4 regions of the Arthrobacter alpinus genome follow, and region 4 is predicted to be linked to each of the others. Evidence: riboswitches for the same ligand, from Rfam matches in the RefSeq annotation. Region 4 holds a riboswitch; each other region holds the start of a gene.
What was found. A riboswitch is a leader RNA that binds a small molecule or an ion and turns the genes downstream of it on or off. The one in region 4 is predicted to bind thiamine pyrophosphate.
Positions count from the first base shown of each region.

Region 1: it holds a riboswitch for thiamine pyrophosphate, as region 4 does, so the genes downstream of both, AOC05_RS14540 (ECF transporter S component) here and AOC05_RS08000 (bifunctional hydroxymethylpyrimidine kinase/phosphomethylpyrimidine kinase) in region 4, are expected to answer to the same signal.
Region 2: it holds a riboswitch for thiamine pyrophosphate, as region 4 does, so the genes downstream of both, thiO (glycine oxidase ThiO) here and AOC05_RS08000 (bifunctional hydroxymethylpyrimidine kinase/phosphomethylpyrimidine kinase) in region 4, are expected to answer to the same signal.
Region 3: it holds a riboswitch for thiamine pyrophosphate, as region 4 does, so the genes downstream of both, AOC05_RS12180 (3-oxoacyl-ACP reductase) here and AOC05_RS08000 (bifunctional hydroxymethylpyrimidine kinase/phosphomethylpyrimidine kinase) in region 4, are expected to answer to the same signal.

Region 1 is NZ_CP012677.1:3,204,733-3,206,922, forward strand. Features, by position in the region: gene AOC05_RS14535 (ABC transporter ATP-binding protein) at 1-501, opposite strand, end outside; gene AOC05_RS14540 (ECF transporter S component) at 505-1,131, opposite strand; TPP riboswitch at 1,181-1,299, opposite strand; gene AOC05_RS14545 (DUF4235 domain-containing protein) at 1,445-1,705, shown strand; gene mnhG (monovalent cation/H(+) antiporter subunit G) at 1,715-2,086, opposite strand; gene AOC05_RS14555 (monovalent cation/H+ antiporter complex subunit F) at 2,083-2,190, opposite strand, start outside.
Region 2 is NZ_CP012677.1:2,587,604-2,589,793, forward strand. Features, by position in the region: gene thiO (glycine oxidase ThiO) at 1-1,061, opposite strand, end outside; TPP riboswitch at 1,056-1,179, opposite strand; gene thiE (thiamine phosphate synthase) at 1,194-1,898, shown strand; gene AOC05_RS11645 (DinB family protein) at 1,922-2,190, opposite strand, start outside.
Region 3 is NZ_CP012677.1:2,700,926-2,703,115, forward strand. Features, by position in the region: gene AOC05_RS19475 (hypothetical protein) at 1-73, opposite strand, end outside; gene AOC05_RS12180 (3-oxoacyl-ACP reductase) at 210-974, opposite strand; TPP riboswitch at 1,041-1,134, opposite strand; gene AOC05_RS12185 (ATP-binding protein) at 1,184-2,190, opposite strand, start outside.
Region 4 is NZ_CP012677.1:1,798,809-1,800,998, reverse strand. Features, by position in the region: gene AOC05_RS08005 (Rne/Rng family ribonuclease) at 1-1,051, shown strand, start outside; TPP riboswitch at 1,162-1,260, shown strand; gene AOC05_RS08000 (bifunctional hydroxymethylpyrimidine kinase/phosphomethylpyrimidine kinase) at 1,251-2,190, shown strand, end outside.

The DNA of each region.
Region 1 (2,190 bases), 1.4 Mb from region 4:
CAGCATACCCGCCAGGCCCAAGCGTTGCTTTTGTCCGCCCGAAAGCGCCGATGTGGGGTGATCCAGCGGCAGCGCCAAGCCCACTGCCTCCAGCGCGGCAGGGACCCGGCGCCAGATTTCCTCCCGAGGCACGGACAGGTTCTCCGCACCGAAGGCCACGTCGTCGCCTACGCGGGACAGCACCACCTGCGCATCCGGATCCTGTTGCATGAGCCCGGTCCGACCGCGGGCCTGCGCCACCGGCGCCCCATCAATGAGCAGGGTGCCAAACTCGTCGGCGTCCTCATCGACGCCCAAGACGCCGGCAAGGGCGTGCAGAAGCGTGGACTTTCCGGCTCCGGAGGGACCCAGCAACAGCACTCGTTCCCCGGGTGCTATCTCCAGGTCAAGGTCATGGATTGCCTTGGCGGCGCGCCCCGAATGCTGCCACCCCCACCCCTTGGCGCTGATCCGCGCCGGGGCAACGCCGCGCCCTTGCGCACCGGATCCTTGCGCAGTCACGGCCTACACCACCGATTCGGCGGCGGCCCCGCGCGAGGGTAGATTGGCCAGCGCACCGGTGCGTGCCAGTCCGCGCACGGCCAGCCAGGACAAAAGGCCGGCGATGACGGCACCTGAGACGGCGGCCAGCACCACATACAAGGCCTTCCACTCGAACGCCCAGGCCACGTTGGAGATCAGGCTGTCGTTGAGCCCGAGCGCCACCCCTGATAGCGCGCCCGCAAGCAGGGCCACCGGCAGCGTGAATTTGCGGTACCGGAACAGGGCAAAGATGGCTTCCGCGCCCAGGCCCTGAACCAGTCCCGACAGCAGGACGGTGAAGCCAAAGTGGGTGCCCAGCAGGCCCTCCACGGTGGCCGCCACCAGCTCGCAGTACAGTGCGGCACCCGGTTTGCGGATCACTAAGGCACCCAGCACGCCGGCTATGAGCCAGCCGCCGCCGTAGAGTGCCACAAGGGGCGGAAACGCGACGGTCAAGGCGCTGATCAGGCCGTAGCCGGCGGACCACAGCCAAAAGATGACACCCACGGCCACGGCCAAAACCGATGCCACCACAATGTCCACCACGCGCCACGTACTCTTGGCAGCTGCCTTGGGGTTTGCGGGATTGCCCGCTGCTGACTTGCTCATAAAGATTCCTCCTTTTCAGGAGGGGCAGCTGCTACGGTATTTCCGCGCAACCGAAGAGAACTCGACTCCCTTCGCCGGTACTAACCGGAGCAGGTTCGAGGGTCTGCGGCGAACCGCACTCTCAGCGCCAGTACCCATTAGCGGGTAGACGCTCCCCTGTCGTGTTGAATTGCTCATATCAGCTTACGCGCATGGCGGCGCGGGCGCCCCTTTACGACGCCGTTATGACGGCGAGCCGCGGGCGCACACTAAACTAGCTTCAACAACGCAGTGCGGGGCGGATTAGTCCCACCCACGGTTCAAGGAGACATATATGAATATCGTATTCAAACTGCTGAGCACCGGCATCAGCCTGGGCGCAGGATTTGCGGCCAGCAAGATCGTAGATACCGTTTGGGAGAAAAGCACCGGGAACAAGCCGCCCAAGGACGGCGGTGACCTGGAGAACAGCCTCCGCTCGGCCCTGACGTTTGCACTGGTGTCCTCTGCTGTGGCGGCCATCATCCAGGTCATTGCCGGGCGCACCACACAAAAGGCCATCGCCCGCTTCAACAGCCACCCCGAAGAGGTCTAGTCCGGTTCCCTAATTGCCGGGTTGGGTGTCCTCGCGAACGGCCTCAACCACCTCGTTGAGCTCGTCGGCGCTGAGCAGTTCGGGGCGCCGGTGCTTGGTCCGGTACCCGGCACGGCCCACCATATGGGCCGACACAGGAACCGTGAGCAGCTGAAACAGCCACGCCACCAGCAAGATCGGAACCAGCGACCACGCCCGGATCTGCAGGCCCACGGCCGCCAGCATCAAGAACAAACCCAGCACCTGCGGCTTGGTGGCGGCGTGCATCCGGCTCATCAGGTCAGGGAACCGCATCAGGCCAATGGCCGCGGCCAGGCTCATCAGGGCCCCGCCCAGCAGGCAAATCGCCGTCAGCACATTGATCAGGCCATCAACGCTCATGCGTCCTCCTTCTTATGGGCCACAAACCTGGCCACGGTGACCGAGCCGATGAAGCCGATCACGCTAAGAACCACCAGCAGTGCAAGGTTGTCGGCGTGCCGGTT
Region 2 (2,190 bases), 790 kb from region 4:
ATGTCCCGGCCGTCGGCGCCAGCCACCCGGCCCAGCAGCGGTGCGTTGTCGGGGGTACCCGGGCGGGCGCGGGCGGTGGTTTCCAGCAGTTCCAGTTCGGCGACTGCGGGCACCAGCACCTGGGCGTCGCGTAGCAGCTGGTGCACTCCCCCGGCACTGACACCGGCGGCGCCGTCCTCCCGGTTGCTGGCGCCAATGACCACGGTCCCGTCTGGTCGCGGGACAATGTAAACCGGCAGCCCCCGGACAAGTCCGCGCAGCGTGGCGGTGGTCAGCGGGCGCAGGTGCTCCGGGACGCGCAGCCTCAGGATGTCGCCGTAGACGGGGCGCAGCGGCAACACCAGCCCCGCCGGCAGCCCTCCCAGTGCAGGCGCCCCCAAACCGTTGGCGACGATGACTTCCCGCGCGTGGACTTGTGTTCCGTCCGCCAGTACGACGCCGGTCACCCGCGAGTGCGTGTTGCCCGCGTTTTCGTGGAGCAGGCCCACGGCTGCCTGGCCAATGGCGGCACCTGCGCTGTCACCGCGTGAACGGGCCACGGCAGCGAGCCGGGCGCGGATGGCTGCCGCCACGGCGCGCGGATCGACCTGGTGGTCCTGGGCAACACGGTACGCGCAAGAAAGGTGCGGGCCCAGCATCGGCTCCTGCGCGCGGGCTTCCTTGATGCTCAGCTGCTCCACGGCGAGCCCGTGCTTGTGCTGGACGTCGCGGAGGTCCGCCAAGGCGTCGCGGTCCGCAGCGTCCGCGCCCAGGACGAGGGTCGGCGTCGTACTGAATCCTGTCTCCGGCAGGCCCTGTGCTAGGAGCGGGGCGATGAAATCGTCCCAGCGCGCATTGGAGGCCAGTGTCAGCTCCAGGAGGTCCTCTTCCTGGTAGTGCAATTCGCTGACCGGGGCCAGCATCCCGGCGGCTGCGAAGGTGGCACCACTGGCCGGCGCCGGGTCGATGACGGTGACGTTGCGACCGGCCTGCTGGACTTCCCAGGCGATGCCCAGGCCGACGATGCCGCCGCCGATGACGGCCACGTCGGTGGCAATAATTTCCGGCACTGTGTGTGCCATTTGTGTCTCCTTCCCTACGCCGGTACGAGCCGGATCAGGTTCCACGCCCACTGGGCGTATTTCGGTCGGCGCATCAGGCGCCCTCTCAGCCAGCATGCCTGGCTCCCGCGGTACTGAACTAGTCTATGAGATATGAGCCGTTCCTTCCTCACCCATGACGCCACGCCCACCTTTTCTGCCCTGCCCGCCGCGTCGCCTGTGGCGTCCGCCGTGGCCGATGCCCGCCTATACCTGTGCACTGATGCCCGCGCGGGACGGGGCGACTTTGCCGATTTCCTCCGGGCCGCCTACGCCGGCGGCGTGGACATCATCCAGCTGCGGGACAAGTCGCTGGAGGCGGCACAGGAGCTTGAGCTGTTGGCCGTGTTGCGCTCCGTGGCGTCCGAATGTGGCAAACTCTGGGCCGTCAACGACAGGGCGGACCTTGCCGTTTTGTCAGGTGCCCCGGTGTTTCATGTGGGCCAGCAGGACCTGCCGCTGCCTGCCGCGCGGTCACTTGTAGGGCCCTCGGTGTCGCTGGGGCTTTCCTGCCACGACCCCGCCCAGGCGGCCGCGGCTGCTGCCGATCCGGACGCCGATTACTTCTGTGTAGGGCCGCTGTGGGCCACCCCTACCAAGCCGGGCCGGGCCGCCGTGGGGCTGTCCCTGGTGGAACACGCCGCCTCCTTGGACACGGCCAAGCCGTGGTTTGCCATTGGCGGGGTGGACCTTTCCAACGTTGATGCGGTGGTTGCCGCGGGCGCCTCGCGCATTGTGGTGGTGCGGGCCATCACCGAGGCTGCGGATCCGACGGCGGCTGCCGCGGCATTGCGCTCACGCCTGCCTGCGCTGGGGTAGTTTCCAGCACTGCCCGTTCGATCTCAGGAACCCGTGCGGGTCGCCGCCTCAAGTTCGGCACGGTACGCGGCCCACTCTTGTTGTGTGCGGCGGGAGACATTGGGGTCCAGCGGGCCGTTGCCGACGGCACCGTCGATCAATTCGCCAATGATGTCCGCGTGGCCTGCGTGACCGGCCGTTTCCACGCACATGTGCACCAGAATCTGGTGCACGGTCACCTGACGCCGTTCGGCCGGCCACCACGGCACCTGGCCGACGGCGTCGAGGGGAAGCAGCTCGATGGTCTCATCAC
Region 3 (2,190 bases), 900 kb from region 4:
TGATGCGCAGGGTCGTGAAATAACTGCCCTGTGAAGTCCGACGCCGGCGCCAGGGCTGGCACGGGTCCCTCAAGGTCCCAGCTGCTCGTAGTAGCCGATGTCGCCAAGCTCCGCGATCGGGGAGCCAGGCATCCGCCAGGCGGCGCAGTGGTGGCCTCAGCCGTGCAGGAGCACGTTCAGGTGTAGTTGCCGCAAAGCGAAGTCCGGTATCAGTTCATCACCAGCCCGCCGTCGACCATGATGTTCTGCCCCGTCACCGACCGGGCCCACGGCGAGGCGAAGAACAGCACGGTGTCGGCGAGTTCGGCCGGCGTGGTGACCCGGCGAAGCGGCGTTGCCGCGGCGATGTAGTCAAAGACCTCCTCGGGCGTGGCTGCGCTGGCGTCGGTGGTGCGCAGCAGGCCGCCGGAGACCATGTTCACGCTGATGTTCGCAGGCCCCAGGTCCACGGCGAGTGTGCGGGTCAGGGACAGCAGTGCCGCCTTTGCCGCCGTGTAGTCGTGGTACGGCACTACGGGGTTTTGGAACAGGTTGGTGCCAATGTTCACGATTCGGCCAAAGCCGTGGGCCTTCATGCCTGGCAGGGCCGCCTGAGTGGTGTTCAGCGCACCGCGCACGCTTCCGGAGAACTGGGCGTCAAAGTCGGCCCAGGCGATGGTGCCGGCGGTGGAGCGGGCGTCACCGTTGAAGGAAAAGTCGGCCAAGGCGTTGTTCACCACAGTGGTGATGGCAGCACCAAAGTGCCGTTCCGCGGCCGCGAACAGGGCTGCGACGTCCTCCGGGTTGGTGACGTCGGCCTGTACGGCCAGGGCCCGCCCGGGGCCGGCATTGGCGGCCAGCGCCTCGGCGGCGTCTGCACTGCTGCGGTAGTTGACCACCACGCGGGCTCCGGTGCCCAGGAACGCCTGGGCGATGTGGGCGCCCAGTCCGCGGCCGGCACCGGTGACGAGGACTACTTGTTCTGGAAACTGCATGGTTCTCCACCTTGGATTAGGCGAAAAGATGGGCACGGCAAAGCGCCATTAACATGGGTGGCGCGCAAGAAACCGGCAGGACATCCCTTCGCTAGTGCTAACTAGATCAGGTTCAACGGGTGTCTTTCTCAGCCCGCCAAGGGCACCCCGTGTCACTGCCAGCGAGTCTAGCCGACCCCATTTATCCAGAAGCACCCAGTGCCCGTTTGTTACGTCCGCGCGAGGGCGTCGATATCCTCCAAGAAGTCCGCTGCCACGGCATCGCTGACGGTGGCTCGGGTGTCGGCAATGGTCTCCAGGTAGTCCGCTGTCACCGGGCCGCGGGGGCCGGCGGCGGGAGCGTGGCTGACGTCGTCGTACACGGCCTTTTCCAGGGCCCGCTGCGAGGCGCTGCGGGCGGCAAATTCGATATCCGCCGGGGAGAACCCGGAGCTGGCCGCGACCAACCCGGCCACATCCACCTCCTCCACCACCGTCTCCGGAATAAACCGGCGCCACATGGCGGTGCGGGCGTCGTCGTCCGGCAGGCCGATGGGAATGACGTAGTCAAAACGGCCGTGGCGCAGGAAGGCCGAATCCAGGGAGCGGATGAAGTTCGTGGCGCATACCAACAGTCGGCCGGGCTGGTCCCGGAATGCCGGAATGATCTTCAGAAGCTCGTTAGTTACTCCCTGCATGGGCGAGGGCGGCTCCCCCGAACGCTGCGAGGCGATCTCCTCAACCTCGTCAATGAACACCACGGCATGTTCGAGTTCGGCGATGTCCAGAAAGGTTTGGCGCAGGGCCCCGGCCAGGCCGCCGGGCTCCCCCGCCAACCGGGAGGGGAAGACTTCCACGAACGGCCATTCCAGGCGGGACGCCATGGCTTTGGCAAAGGTGGTCTTGCCGGTGCCGGGCGGGCCAAACAGCACGACAGCGCGTGGGGGCACCACACCGAATTCGTCGGCCAGGTCCGGCTCTGCCAGGGGCAGCACCAGACGCCGTTCCAGCAATTCCTTCTCGGCGGTCATACCTGCCACCCGGTCCCAGAGGTCGCGCGGAAGCAACCGTCCGCCCAGTTCGTCCAAGGCGCCCAGCTCGGCGCGCTGGACGGGGATGCGGCGTTCAAAATAGCGCAGGTTCTTTTTCACCACGAAGCCCCGGTTAGTGAACGCCTCCACGCGGGTCTCCGTTTCCGGCATGAGTGCAGAGAGCTTGTTCAACCCGTGGGCCGCCA
Region 4 (2,190 bases):
CAAGAACAACCTGGAAGCTGCCGAGGAAGTGGTCCGCCAGCTGCGCCTGCGCGACATTGGCGGCATCATCGTCATCGACTTCATCGACATGGTCCTGGAATCCAACCGCGACCTGGTGCTGCGCCGCATGGTGGAGTGCCTGGGCCGCGACCGGACCAAGCACCAGGTGGCCGAGGTGACCAGCCTTGGCCTGGTCCAGATGACGCGCAAGCGCATGGGCACCGGCCTGCTGGAAGTCTTTGGTGAGCAGTGTGAGGCCTGTGCCGGACGCGGCATGGTCACCCATGAGATCCCTGTTGAGCACCGCCGCGTCCACACTGTTGCCGCTGAGTCGCACCAGGCGCACGTGGCGCAGCAGGCGCATGTGGTCAAAAGTGAGGGCCGTGACGGCGAACGCATGGCCAACCGCTCCACCCGAAGCGAACGCAAGCGCAACCGCAACCGTTCACAGCCGGGCCACGACGGCGAGCAGGACATGGCGACCGAAGCGGAGCAGACCCATGTGCCTCACGTACCTGTCGTTGACGAGGCTGCTGAAGCGCAGAAGGCACACAAGGCAACCGAGGCCCGTGCGGCCCTAGCAAACATTGCAGCAGCAGCGGCCGCGGCGCACCACGACGCCGAGCCTGCCCCGGCGCAGCCCCTGACAGCCAGCGTCGTTGACACCGCCACGTTGACACTTGCCGGGGAAGCCATTGAACTGCCGCGCGGACACCACCACGACACCGCCACCGACACAGACCATGCCGAGCAGCTGGCCGAACTCGCCGTTGCCCTTGACCAGCTGTCGGAAAGCCATGGGGGAGCCCCTGATCAGGCCCACGCGGATAACCGCCAGCGCTCACGGCGTGGACGCCGGAACCGAAGCGCCAGAAGCGCCCAGGGCGGAGCAGACATGAAAGTGGAAACCTCTGACGGTGCCACAGCAGGGCATGGCCCGGCCCAGCACAGCAGCGCCGCCGCCGTCGTACCAACGCCGGCCGTGGCGAGCAAGAAGGACGCGGCGCCCATCATCATGCTCGGTGTCGGGGTTCCAGCCTCCGAACTCTAGCCGAACGTCGGCACCAGGTACCAGAAACGCCTTTCCAGCAACGTGGTTCAGTTGACGGAAGGCAGCTTCTGGTACCTGGTTTTTTAAGTGGGCGGCGGAAGGCTAGGGTGGAGATCGACACGGGGTGCCTAGACAATCGGTCCGGCTGAGAAAAGACCCGTTGAACCTGCCCGGTTAATACCGGCGAAGGGATGTCCTTTTGACGTACGACACTTTAACCACACCTTTCCAGGGCCGTCCCGACCATCCGCGAGTGCTGAGCATTGCCGGCTCCGACCCTTCCGGAGGCGCCGGCATCCAGGCGGACATCAAGGCCATCAGTGCCCATGGCGGGTACGCAATGACCGTAATCACGGCGTTGACGGCGCAAAACACGCAGGGTGTGCGCAGCGTTCACATCCCACCCGTGGACTTCCTCATGCAGCAGTTGGAAGCACTCAGCGAGGACATCGCCATTGACAGCGTCAAGATCGGCATGCTGGCCAATGCGGAGGTGATCAGGGCTGTAGGGGACTGGCTGGAGGAAACCCGGCCTGCCGTGGTGGTCCTTGACCCGGTCATGGTGGCAAGCAGCGGGGATTCGCTGATTTCAGGAGAGGCTAGGGAGGCTCTCCTCGAGCTGTTGGCCCACACACACCTGGTCACACCCAACCTGCCCGAGCTGGCAGTGTTGGTGAGCGAGCCGGAAGCCCGCACGTGGGAGGAAGCCCTCCATCAAGGCAAAATATTGGCCGCGGCCAGGAACGTCCAGGTGTTGGTCAAGGGTGGGCACCTTGCCTCGGATGTTTGCCCGGACGCGCTCATTGCCCCGGACGGTTCGCTGGTTGAATTCACCGCGGCACGGGTGGACACTGCCAACACACATGGCACAGGGTGCACGCTCTCGGCTGCCGTGGCCACGTTGCAGGCGCAAACCGGGGAATGGTCCGCAAGCGTGGGGAAGGCCAAGGCCTGGCTGACGCAAGCGTTACAGGCCTCCGGCGAACTAAATGTTGGGCAGGGCAGGGGCCCACTGAATCACTTTCATGCGCTGTGGGCGACCGCGGCGCCTCAGGGTGGCGAGTTCAGTGCCAGCCTGTGGGCCGAGATTTCCGGGCAGCGGGCGGCCATCTTTGAACTCGATTTCATCAAGGAACTAC